Regions from separate parts of the Serpentinicella alkaliphila genome, predicted to be linked through region 3. Evidence: riboswitches for the same ligand, from Rfam matches in the RefSeq annotation. Region 3 holds a riboswitch; each other region holds the start of a gene.
The links. A riboswitch is a leader RNA that binds a small molecule or an ion and turns the genes downstream of it on or off. The one in region 3 is predicted to bind cyclic di-GMP.
Positions count from the first base shown of each region.

Region 1 (3,210 bases), 1.5 Mb from region 3:
AGTATCTTCTGTTCTAAAGGCTTTAAAGTGAGCTGTTCATTAGTATTACCTTTAGTAATGCTAAATGCTAGTGGAATACCATCCCCATCCATAAAAAGACCCATTTGTACGATAGGATTAGGTTTGTGTTCCTTTGAATACCCATACTGTTTTAAGCCTTGCTCTTGCTCAATCTCAAAGAAGTAATTCGTACAGTCATAATAAAGAATTCCTGAATTACGCTTAGAAAGTTTATAACTATTATTATAAAGCTCCGATTGAATATAATCAGTTTCCTTAGAAATAACTTCAAGTGCTCTATAAATATGTTGAATATCAAAATCAGGTTTTTCTAAAAATCTAGTAGATAGGTTATAGGTGGAAAGCTTAGAACCAGGAAAGATAATCCTACCATATAAAAGTCTAGATAGTATGGAGTCAAGATTAAAAGTGAATTTATGGCGATTGGAAATCTCTTTACAGATTTTGTGAATTCCTAGATCATGATAAATCTTTTGAAGAAATAGATAGCCTCCATTAAAAGACTGTTGCTTATCTTTACCAATAAGTTTTGTAGGCGAGTATTGAACCATGATTGTACTATTTTCTTCTTTTTCTTTTTTATTAAGTTCATCGATATATTTCTTAGCCCATTCAATAGGGTCTTCCCCGTTTAATTTGTTAAGAAGCTCATCATATGTACCTAGTTTTTCAACAATTTTAGTAGTACGCTTATTTTTTTCAATTATATCCTTTATCACATAAAGTGAAGTAGCATTTTTAGATTTAGAAAGTGATAATCTCATAATAACACCCCCAGTTATCTATATTATAACACAATACGATAAAATACGAAAGAAATATTTGAGAAAATTTACAAAAAAATAAAGCCTTTTCAAAGCTTTAGCGATTTTTTTTATTATTCAACTGTCAAAGACCCGGGGACGTAAATACGGGGTGTTGTTTAATAGACTAGAGGAGTTAGAAGCAGGAGATAAGATTGTTATAACTACAAAAGGTGAAAAACATGAATACACAATATATCTAAAAAAATTTGTAGAACCTACAGATTTGTCTGTGCTTAATCGTAATAGCAAAGATAGAATATTGTCACTAATTACATGCGACCCTATAAATAATCCAACACATCGAATAATTATTCATGCAAAAATGTAAAAAGCAATGTAAAAAATTTAATTATATTGTAGAAAAATATTTGATTATTTTCAAAAATATATGGTATAATTATCATATATAAGAAAATAATACTAAGTTGAACTTGTCAACGACAATAGCAAACCATTCGAAAGGATGGGACGCAAAGCTATAGGGCCTAAAGCACATAGTGCAATGGTAGCCAAGCCACCGAACGGGAAGTTTTTGTTATTATAAAATAGAATATATTTGGTGAAAAAGCTTTTCACCGATAAAGGCAAACCACTCGAAAGGGTGGGACGCAAAGCCATAGGGCCTAACGCATTTAATGCTAAGGCAGCCGTGTTACCGAAGGAGGAGTTTTTATTATGAAAAAAAGTATATTTATTATCGCATTACTTTTTATGCTTTCAGCAAACAGTGTTTTGGGACAAGCTGTTATAAATATTAGTAACTTAGGAAATGGTATGCTAGTTGTAAATAGTAACAGTATAGATAATAAAGACGTACGTGTTTTGGTTGAAAAGGGACAAGCTCGTTATCAATATAACATAAAAGAAAAAGAAACAAGAATACCACTACAAATGGGAATTGGCTCATATCAAGTAAGTGTAGTAGAGAATGTTGGCGGAAATAGATTTAAAGTTATTTCAAAAGAAACAGTAAATGTAAATTCAATAGATGAAACAAATTTATTTCTTAGTTCAATACAGATGGTTAACTGGGATCAATCAATGAAGGCAGTACAAAAAGCTCAAGAATTAACAAAAGGACTAAGTAACGATGAAGCAAAAGTAAAAGAAATTTATAACTATATAATAAATAATTTGGTCTATGATTTCGATAAAGTAGCTACTTTAACTTCTAATTATTTACCAAATATAAATAAAATCTATGACGAAAACAAAGGCATTTGTTATGATTATTCATCTTTATTTGCAGGAATGTTAAGAAGTGTAGGAGTACCTACAAAACTAGTAATGGGTTATGCTCCAAATGTGAATGAATACCATGCATGGAATGAAGTATATATTAATGGTAAGTGGGTAACAATAGACACTACTACAGATGCAGTATATAGACAAAATAATAGAAAATATGAGATGGCAAAAGATAAAAGCTTATTTAATGTAATGAAAGAATACTAAAAAATAAAAGGAAAAAAGTTTAGCAGGTATTTTAAGATACCTGCTATTATTATGTGTATATATAATTTAGTTGATTTGTATTATTGTTCAATATTGATTAAACCGGAGGCATTTAAAGGTGTATTTAAAATATTAAGTCTATCAGTGGATACATTTTCAGTTGTAAATATTACTGATTGAATTTCTGGATATGAAGTGTAACTATAAATTAAAGAATCTATCATTAAATTACTTAAGTCATTTTCGTTTTTAATAATACTAACAAAAGCATCATTAAATTTTAATTTTAAAACCCCATCTATTAAGCTATAATCTAATAATTCAACATCTTCTGGTATTGGTGGGTATATACGGTTACTATATAAATTGTTATTTGTAGATATTTTTAGAATTTTGAAAATATCTATTGCTGAGAAATTAGAAACTGTGCTAGTAATTGGATATAGTAGCAACCTATCAGAATCAGTTCTATAAGCTACATAAGCTTTCGGAGAATTATCCTTACTAATAGGTTTATCTATTGATACACCATGAAAATCATCTGTAGTTATCTGCCAATTTATATAGAATTGAACAGCAGATACTTCATTTATTGATGTTAGCGAACTAATAAAGCTATCTAAGGCTATTCGTGCATTTGAAGAATATGTATTATACACTCCAATATCTTTAGGAAGATACACTCTGGCAATGTCATTATTTAGGTTTAAATTTAGAACTGTAGGTATTGGAGATCCAGTTGGTAATCCTAAAGATTTACTTGGTCCCTTGTATAATTCGTTAACAGTAGATCTAAGAGGAATATTAGTGTATGGTACAACTCTGGTAATTGGTATTAATCTATTAAAATCATTGTCAGGGAAGTATAGGGTCAATGCAGTTCTATTTGTGGGTACAGTTTGGACTGCAGGAATATATTTAACGTTCT
Region 1 covers NZ_CP058648.1:1,604,893-1,608,102, forward strand. Annotated here, with positions in the region: gene HZR23_RS08105 (IS1634 family transposase) at 1-785, opposite strand, end outside; gene HZR23_RS08110 (sortase) at 907-1,155, shown strand; cyclic di-GMP riboswitch class I at 1,263-1,349, shown strand; cyclic di-GMP riboswitch class I at 1,401-1,487, shown strand; gene HZR23_RS08115 (transglutaminase-like domain-containing protein) at 1,503-2,282, shown strand; gene HZR23_RS08120 (GerMN domain-containing protein) at 2,363-3,210, opposite strand, start outside.
Region 1: another riboswitch for cyclic di-GMP. It lies ahead of HZR23_RS08115 (transglutaminase-like domain-containing protein); the one in region 3 lies ahead of HZR23_RS15675 (Flp family type IVb pilin).

Region 2 (3,210 bases), 400 kb from region 3:
AGGTGCTTTTAGAAAAGCAATGACTAAAATGGGTACAGATATTAATTGTACTGCTATAATTGGCGACCAAATTTTTACTGATATTTTAGGTGGAAATCGTATGGGAATATATACAGTATTAGTTGTACCTATAGAAAGTAAAGAGTTTTGGTGGACAACTTTAGTGAGAAGAGTCGAGAGACATGTATTAAGAATAGTTTTAAAGAATCATCGTAAGGAGGGTAAAAAGTGATAAATATAAATGGGGGAACAAAAGCCGTATGTTTAATTGGCAATCCAGTTATTTACAGTCTATCGCCTTTTATTCATAATTATGGCTTTGGATTACATAATGTAAATTCTGTCTACTTAGCCCATCATGTAGAAGATAATTCAGTTAAAGAAGCGGTTTATGGGATAAAAGGACTTAACTACATAGGTTGTAATGTCACATATCCACATAAAACTAGTGTAATACCATTTTTAGATGAATTAACAGAAGAAGCAAAACTAATAGGGGCAGTAAACACTATAAAGAATGTAAATGGCAAATTAGTTGGATATAATACGGATGGTATTGGATTTATTAATGGCCTAAAGAATAAAGGCTTTGATTTAAATGGAAAAAATATTTGTATTTTAGGAGCTGGTGGTGCTGCTAGAAGTATTATTGTATCCTTAATAAAAGAATATAGATGCAATGTAATTGTTTGTAATAGAAATATAAACAAAGCAATTGAAATCTCTAATGGACTAAACAAATATAGTTTTAGCGGAACAATAAGTGAATGTATTGAACCCTCTCAATTAAAATCTAAAGATATAGATGTATTAATAAATTGCACCCCTGTAGGTATGAGTCCAAATGAGGATGCAATACCTTTTGAGGAAGACCTTTTAATTAAAAAAGATATGTTAGTCTGTGATTTAATATATAAACCCTATGAAACTAAGCTTCTAAAAAAAGCAAAGGAAATTGGCTGTCAGGTTCACTATGGTTTAGACATGCTTTTATTTCAGGCTATTGTAGCCTTCAAAATCTGGACAGATAAGGATATACCCTTTGGAGAGCTAGAAATATTATTAAAGCGACAAATTTACTAGAAATTTTTTAAAAAAAAAGGATTTAATCAAAGTTTGGCGAATTTAATATTAAATAGGACTTAGGACTGATTGTGTAATGAACCAAAGTCATTTTTGTCCTCTGCATAAAAGCTAATAGTATTATCTTATATTGTTAGCTATTTTTATTTATAAATTGAATCTATTTACACGTTGGTAATTAATCACAATTATATATAGGCAAACCATTTGAAAAGGTGGGACGCAAAGTTTTGGAGTCTAAATTGTATAGTTATACAACATGATAGTCCGACTGCCATAAGCTATTATGGCAGTTTTTTTTATAACAATAAATTAACAGTTATTGCATTTTCAAAGTAAAAAAAAATAAAGTATAATTTGAGTATTAACAAATAGATGGTTTAGGAGTTGGGATAGTGTGATTGTATTTATAGTTTTAGTGGGTTTATTAATTGGCTCTTTTCTAAATGTTTGCATATACCGTATTCCAAGAGAAGAGTCCATTGCATATCCATCATCCCACTGTACGACCTGTAATACATATTTAAAGCCCTTGGACTTAGTACCTGTTCTAAGTTATATTGTTTATGGCGGCAAATGTAAATACTGCAAGGATAATATATCTATTAGATACCCTTTTATTGAATTGTTCAATTGTTTTGTTTTTGTTTTATTATATTTACGATTTGGATTATCTATTAAATTTATTGCATATGCAATATTATCAAGTACGCTTCTAGCTATGAGCGTAATAGATTTTGATTATCAGATAATTCCTGACGGTATAGTTGTATTTATATTACTTTTAGGATTGGCATATAAGTTAGCAAGTATGGTTTTATATAGAGTACCTTATCCTTTGATAGATAGTATAGTAGGCTTTTTAATAGGCGGGGGATTTTTCCTATTAATCGCTATATTGTCTAATGGTGGCATGGGTGGTGGAGATATAAAATTAATGGGGGCTCTAGGTTTTTGGCTAGGCTGGAAACTTACACTTCTAATGATGCTTTTGTCGTTTCTAATTGGTGGAGTTTTATCAATTCTATTAATAACCTTTAAAAAAAAGGGAAGGAAGGAAGCCATCCCATTTGGACCTTTCATAGCAATAGCAACTTTTATAACTATTTGTTGGCACCAGGAAATTTTAGTATGGTATGTAGGTATGTTTTTCAATAATTATTAGAGGGGGAATGGACTTGGGCAAAAGTATTTTTAGTATATGGAATAAAGATATACTTTCTATTGATATAGGCAGTCATAGTATTAAAATGGCTGTAGGAAAGTATGAAAAAAATTTAGTAACGATTACCAAGGTAGTTAATATTGATACTTCCGATGATTCCTTATTTGATGATAGAACTTTCAGTATGCTACGACTAAAAGAAACTATTGCTAAGGCATTACATAATCATAGAATCAATACAACTAAAACAATTTGTTCAATAGAGAGCTCCTCAATAATAACAAGAGAAATCTATATGCCTTCGGTAAAACCAGAACAGTTAAAAGGCATGCTTGAGTTTGAGATTGAACAATACTTACCAATCCAAGTAAATGAGTATATTATTCAATACAAAATTTTAGAGACCTTTGAAGATGGTGGAATGGAAAAAACTAAAGTATTAGCGACAGCACTTCCTAATAAAATTGCTGAAGACTATTTTCATCTAATTGAATCCTTAGGTTTACAACCTATAGTACTTGATATTCATTCAAATGGTGTAGACAAAATATTTAGTTTATGTGAAAGAGTTAATAAACAAGATAGTATGTCTAATAAAACTATAGCAGTTATTGATATAGGACATACTCAAATTAATACTATTATTATCGAAAAAGGAATCTTTAAGTTTAACAGATTACTGAAAATGGGAGGAAAAGATATAGATACAAATATATGTACTTTCTTAGATTTTTCATTAGGACAAGCAGAAAAAATGAAAAAACAAATTTTAGATATAAATGAAGGATTACATAATTTTACAGCGGCTTCAAGTACGGATATAGCAGAAGCAACAGATATGGGGTATATAGAAAAGGAATTAGAGGATTTTTCATATGCGTCTAGATTCATGAACGTTGTTAAATCAAGCATTGATAACTGGGTGACTGAAATAGAAAAAGTTTTCAAGTACTACACTACGC
Region 2 covers NZ_CP058648.1:2,673,511-2,676,720, reverse strand. Annotated here, with positions in the region: gene HZR23_RS13710 (YqeG family HAD IIIA-type phosphatase) at 1-232, shown strand, start outside; gene aroE (shikimate dehydrogenase) at 229-1,083, shown strand; cyclic di-GMP riboswitch class I at 1,271-1,362, shown strand; gene HZR23_RS13700 (prepilin peptidase) at 1,481-2,248, shown strand; gene pilM (type IV pilus assembly protein PilM) at 2,262-3,210, shown strand, end outside.
Region 2: another riboswitch for cyclic di-GMP. It lies ahead of HZR23_RS13700 (prepilin peptidase); the one in region 3 lies ahead of HZR23_RS15675 (Flp family type IVb pilin).

Region 3 (3,210 bases):
TAAATGGTGCATAAATTTGTACAGGATACTCTACTTTTACTGTAATCCCATTCCCTCTAACTCTAGAAATTTGACCAGGTGATATATTAACAACTACTTTACTATCATTTAATTGGAGTGCTGAGGTTCTGTTTTTCACTAAAGAAATAATCTCCGTATCTTCTGTTCCTACCGCTGCGGCCCTTGCACCTTCCCTTGCTCCATGTGTAACCATTAGATATGTACCAAATATTCTACCAAACTCTACTATTCCAAAAACTAAGAGAAGAAGTATTGGCAAAACCAAGGCTAGTTCAACTAATGCCTGTCCTCTATTTTCTTTCTTTAGTCTTATTAGCATCCCTACGCCCCCAATATGCAAAATGCAAGCATTGCACCTATTGATATAGCAACTCCATAGGGGAACATATATTTGTCTTCATCCCCAATAAATGAAATTATTTTAAACTTAGAGATAATCATCAACTTAAGACCTAAGATTATATTTTTTAGTGTTCTAAACACTTTTTTTCTATAAACTAATATTGCTAATGCAATGATACCACCTGTAATTCCCGTTGCTAAAAAAGTATAGAATATGAACTTCGGTCCTTTTATTGCTCCTATTGTTGCTAATAGTTTTACATCTCCGGCACCAATACCACCATATATAAAAGGAATAATTAGAAAAAAAAGGCCCATTAAAAAACCGAATCCACTGATTTTCAAGCCTATTAAACCATCTTTCCATATATTCATTCCTATACCTATAATTAATGCTGGTAGTAGTACTTTATTATATATTTTTCTTTCCTTTAGATCTGTAACAAAGCAGATTAAAAGAGTTACACCAACGATAATGTTTTCCATAATCTCACATCCTTTTTTAAAAAATAGGTCCTACTATTAAGTAGGACCTTTCTTTAATTATGCTAACTTTGACTTGGACTCGTTGCTTCATTAAGTTGTGGGTTATTAGTTATACTCTCAAAGATTTCAACTAATTTACCTCTAAAGGCTACTAATACAGTTATAAGTAGAACTGATACAATTCCAATTATTAATCCATATTCCGTCATACCTTGTCCTTCTTCTTCTTTCCATAACCTTTTTAATACGTTCATTTTTCTTACCCCCTAATTTAATTTTTTGTTTAGACTACTGTTCTAGGAACAGCTGCTGGGGTACCTGTTAAAAAAAACCACTCATCCGTTGACGAGTGGGTTATATTTTAGAAAACAGGATAAATATATACCCTCGCAACTGGCTGGCATAGTGATTGTCACCTTAGCCCCTTTAGCTTTGCGTCACTACCTTTCGATAGCTTTGCCAAAATATTTTGTTTTACTTCTTGATATTATTATATTCGACAGATTTCAAGGAGTAAATATTCCAATATTCCTAAATTATAATGAACAAATAGCACTAATATACTGGGCATATCGTATTAATAGTATAAGGATTTTCTCCTACGCCTTTTAACCATAGTAACAATTATAACAATAGCTAAAATACCACTCATTAACCAGCTAGGCCTTGAAATAATTGGAATCGTAAGAAATCTATATGCTATTCCGAAAAATGCCCAAATAAATACTAGGCTAAATAATATGTCTTTATAAATTAATGTTACTATTGCAGATATTAATGTTGCCAAACTCAGCATTATAATAGTCCAGTATTCTAGGCTCATTCCAAACCTATTCCAATTCAATGAATACAACATAATATTAAAATTAGAAATTGCTGCTACACATATCCAAGCCAAATATATTATAAAAGGATATTTAACTAATATTTTATCTTCAAAGTATGCTCGTAAATTTGGTTGGTTTATGTTAGAATAAATTACAGTTAATACTAAAATAAGTGCTACTAAAGTAAAAAAAGAAAGTACAAAATATTCATAGTGCCAAAAAAATAGCCAAGCTATATTTAATACTGAACTTAAAGCAAACCAATAACTAACTAAATTAATAAACGGGTTTTTTCTTTGTGATTTAAGCATTTGAAAAATTGTAAAACAAAAAAGCAATGCATAAATCAATATCCAAATATAAAATACATATGGAGCAGGTATAAAATAGATTGGAAACCTTTCTGCTATTTCACCAGTGGTCCGATTGTTTAAAGGTAAATAATTTGCTAAACCATTGGCTATTAATAGTAATATGAAAGTAATCATATTAACATAGGCTCTTGTTTTATTATATCTCAACATACAATTACTCCTTTCTCATAATTTATTTTGCCCCAATATTTGATTTTGAATAATTTTTTTATCGATTATAATTATTTTGTTAGGGTATTTACTAAATAAAAATACCCCAACAAACAAATAATAAATTATAATATATTAAATATTTTGCTTAATAATTATGAATTGAGGTGCTTAGATTGAAAATAAAAACGATTAAAAAATTAAAGCTATATGGTTTTAATAATTTAACTAAAACCCTAAGCTTTAATATTTATGACATCTGCTATGCTAGAACAGAGGAAGACAGAAAAGGCTATATAGAATATATTGATGAACAATATAATGCTGAGAGACTTACTAATATCCTTACTAATGTTGCAAACATTATCGGAGCTAATGTTCTAAATATCGCTAAACAAGATTATGATCCTCAAGGAGCCAGTGTAACAATTTTAGTCTCTGAAGGGGAGATTCATCCTAAAGATGCTGAACATTTTGATGATAATGAGTCTCCTGGACCACTACCTGAATCAGTTGTAGGTCACTTGGATAAAAGTCATATCACCGTTCATACTTATCCTGAGAGTGACCCAGATAAAGGTATTAGTACATTTAGAGCTGATATTGATGTATCCACCTGTGGAAAGATTTCTCCATTGAAGGCTTTAAATTATCTTATTCACAGCTTTGATTCAGATATCATTACTATTGATTATAGAGTCAGAGGCTTTACACGTGACATTACAGGAAAAAAATATTTTATTGATCACAAAATAAACTCTATTCAGAACTATATAGCATCCGAGACTAAAGAACTTTACCATATGATAGATGTGAATATTTATCAGGAGAATATTTTCCATACAAAAATGATACTTAAACAATTCGAGCTTGATAACTATTTATTTGGTGTATCTAAGAAGGAGCTTATACCTAAGGAAAGAAAACGAATAAAACAAAGATTAAAACACGAAATGACTGAAATATTCTACGGTAGAAATATACCAAAAGTTTGAAGAGGTGATAATTCA
Region 3 covers NZ_CP058648.1:3,073,440-3,076,649, forward strand. Annotated here, with positions in the region: gene HZR23_RS15665 (TadE/TadG family type IV pilus assembly protein) at 1-340, opposite strand, end outside; gene HZR23_RS15670 (A24 family peptidase) at 343-849, opposite strand; gene HZR23_RS15675 (Flp family type IVb pilin) at 912-1,103, opposite strand; cyclic di-GMP riboswitch class I at 1,235-1,320, opposite strand; gene HZR23_RS15680 (hypothetical protein) at 1,427-2,200, opposite strand; gene speD (adenosylmethionine decarboxylase) at 2,368-3,195, shown strand.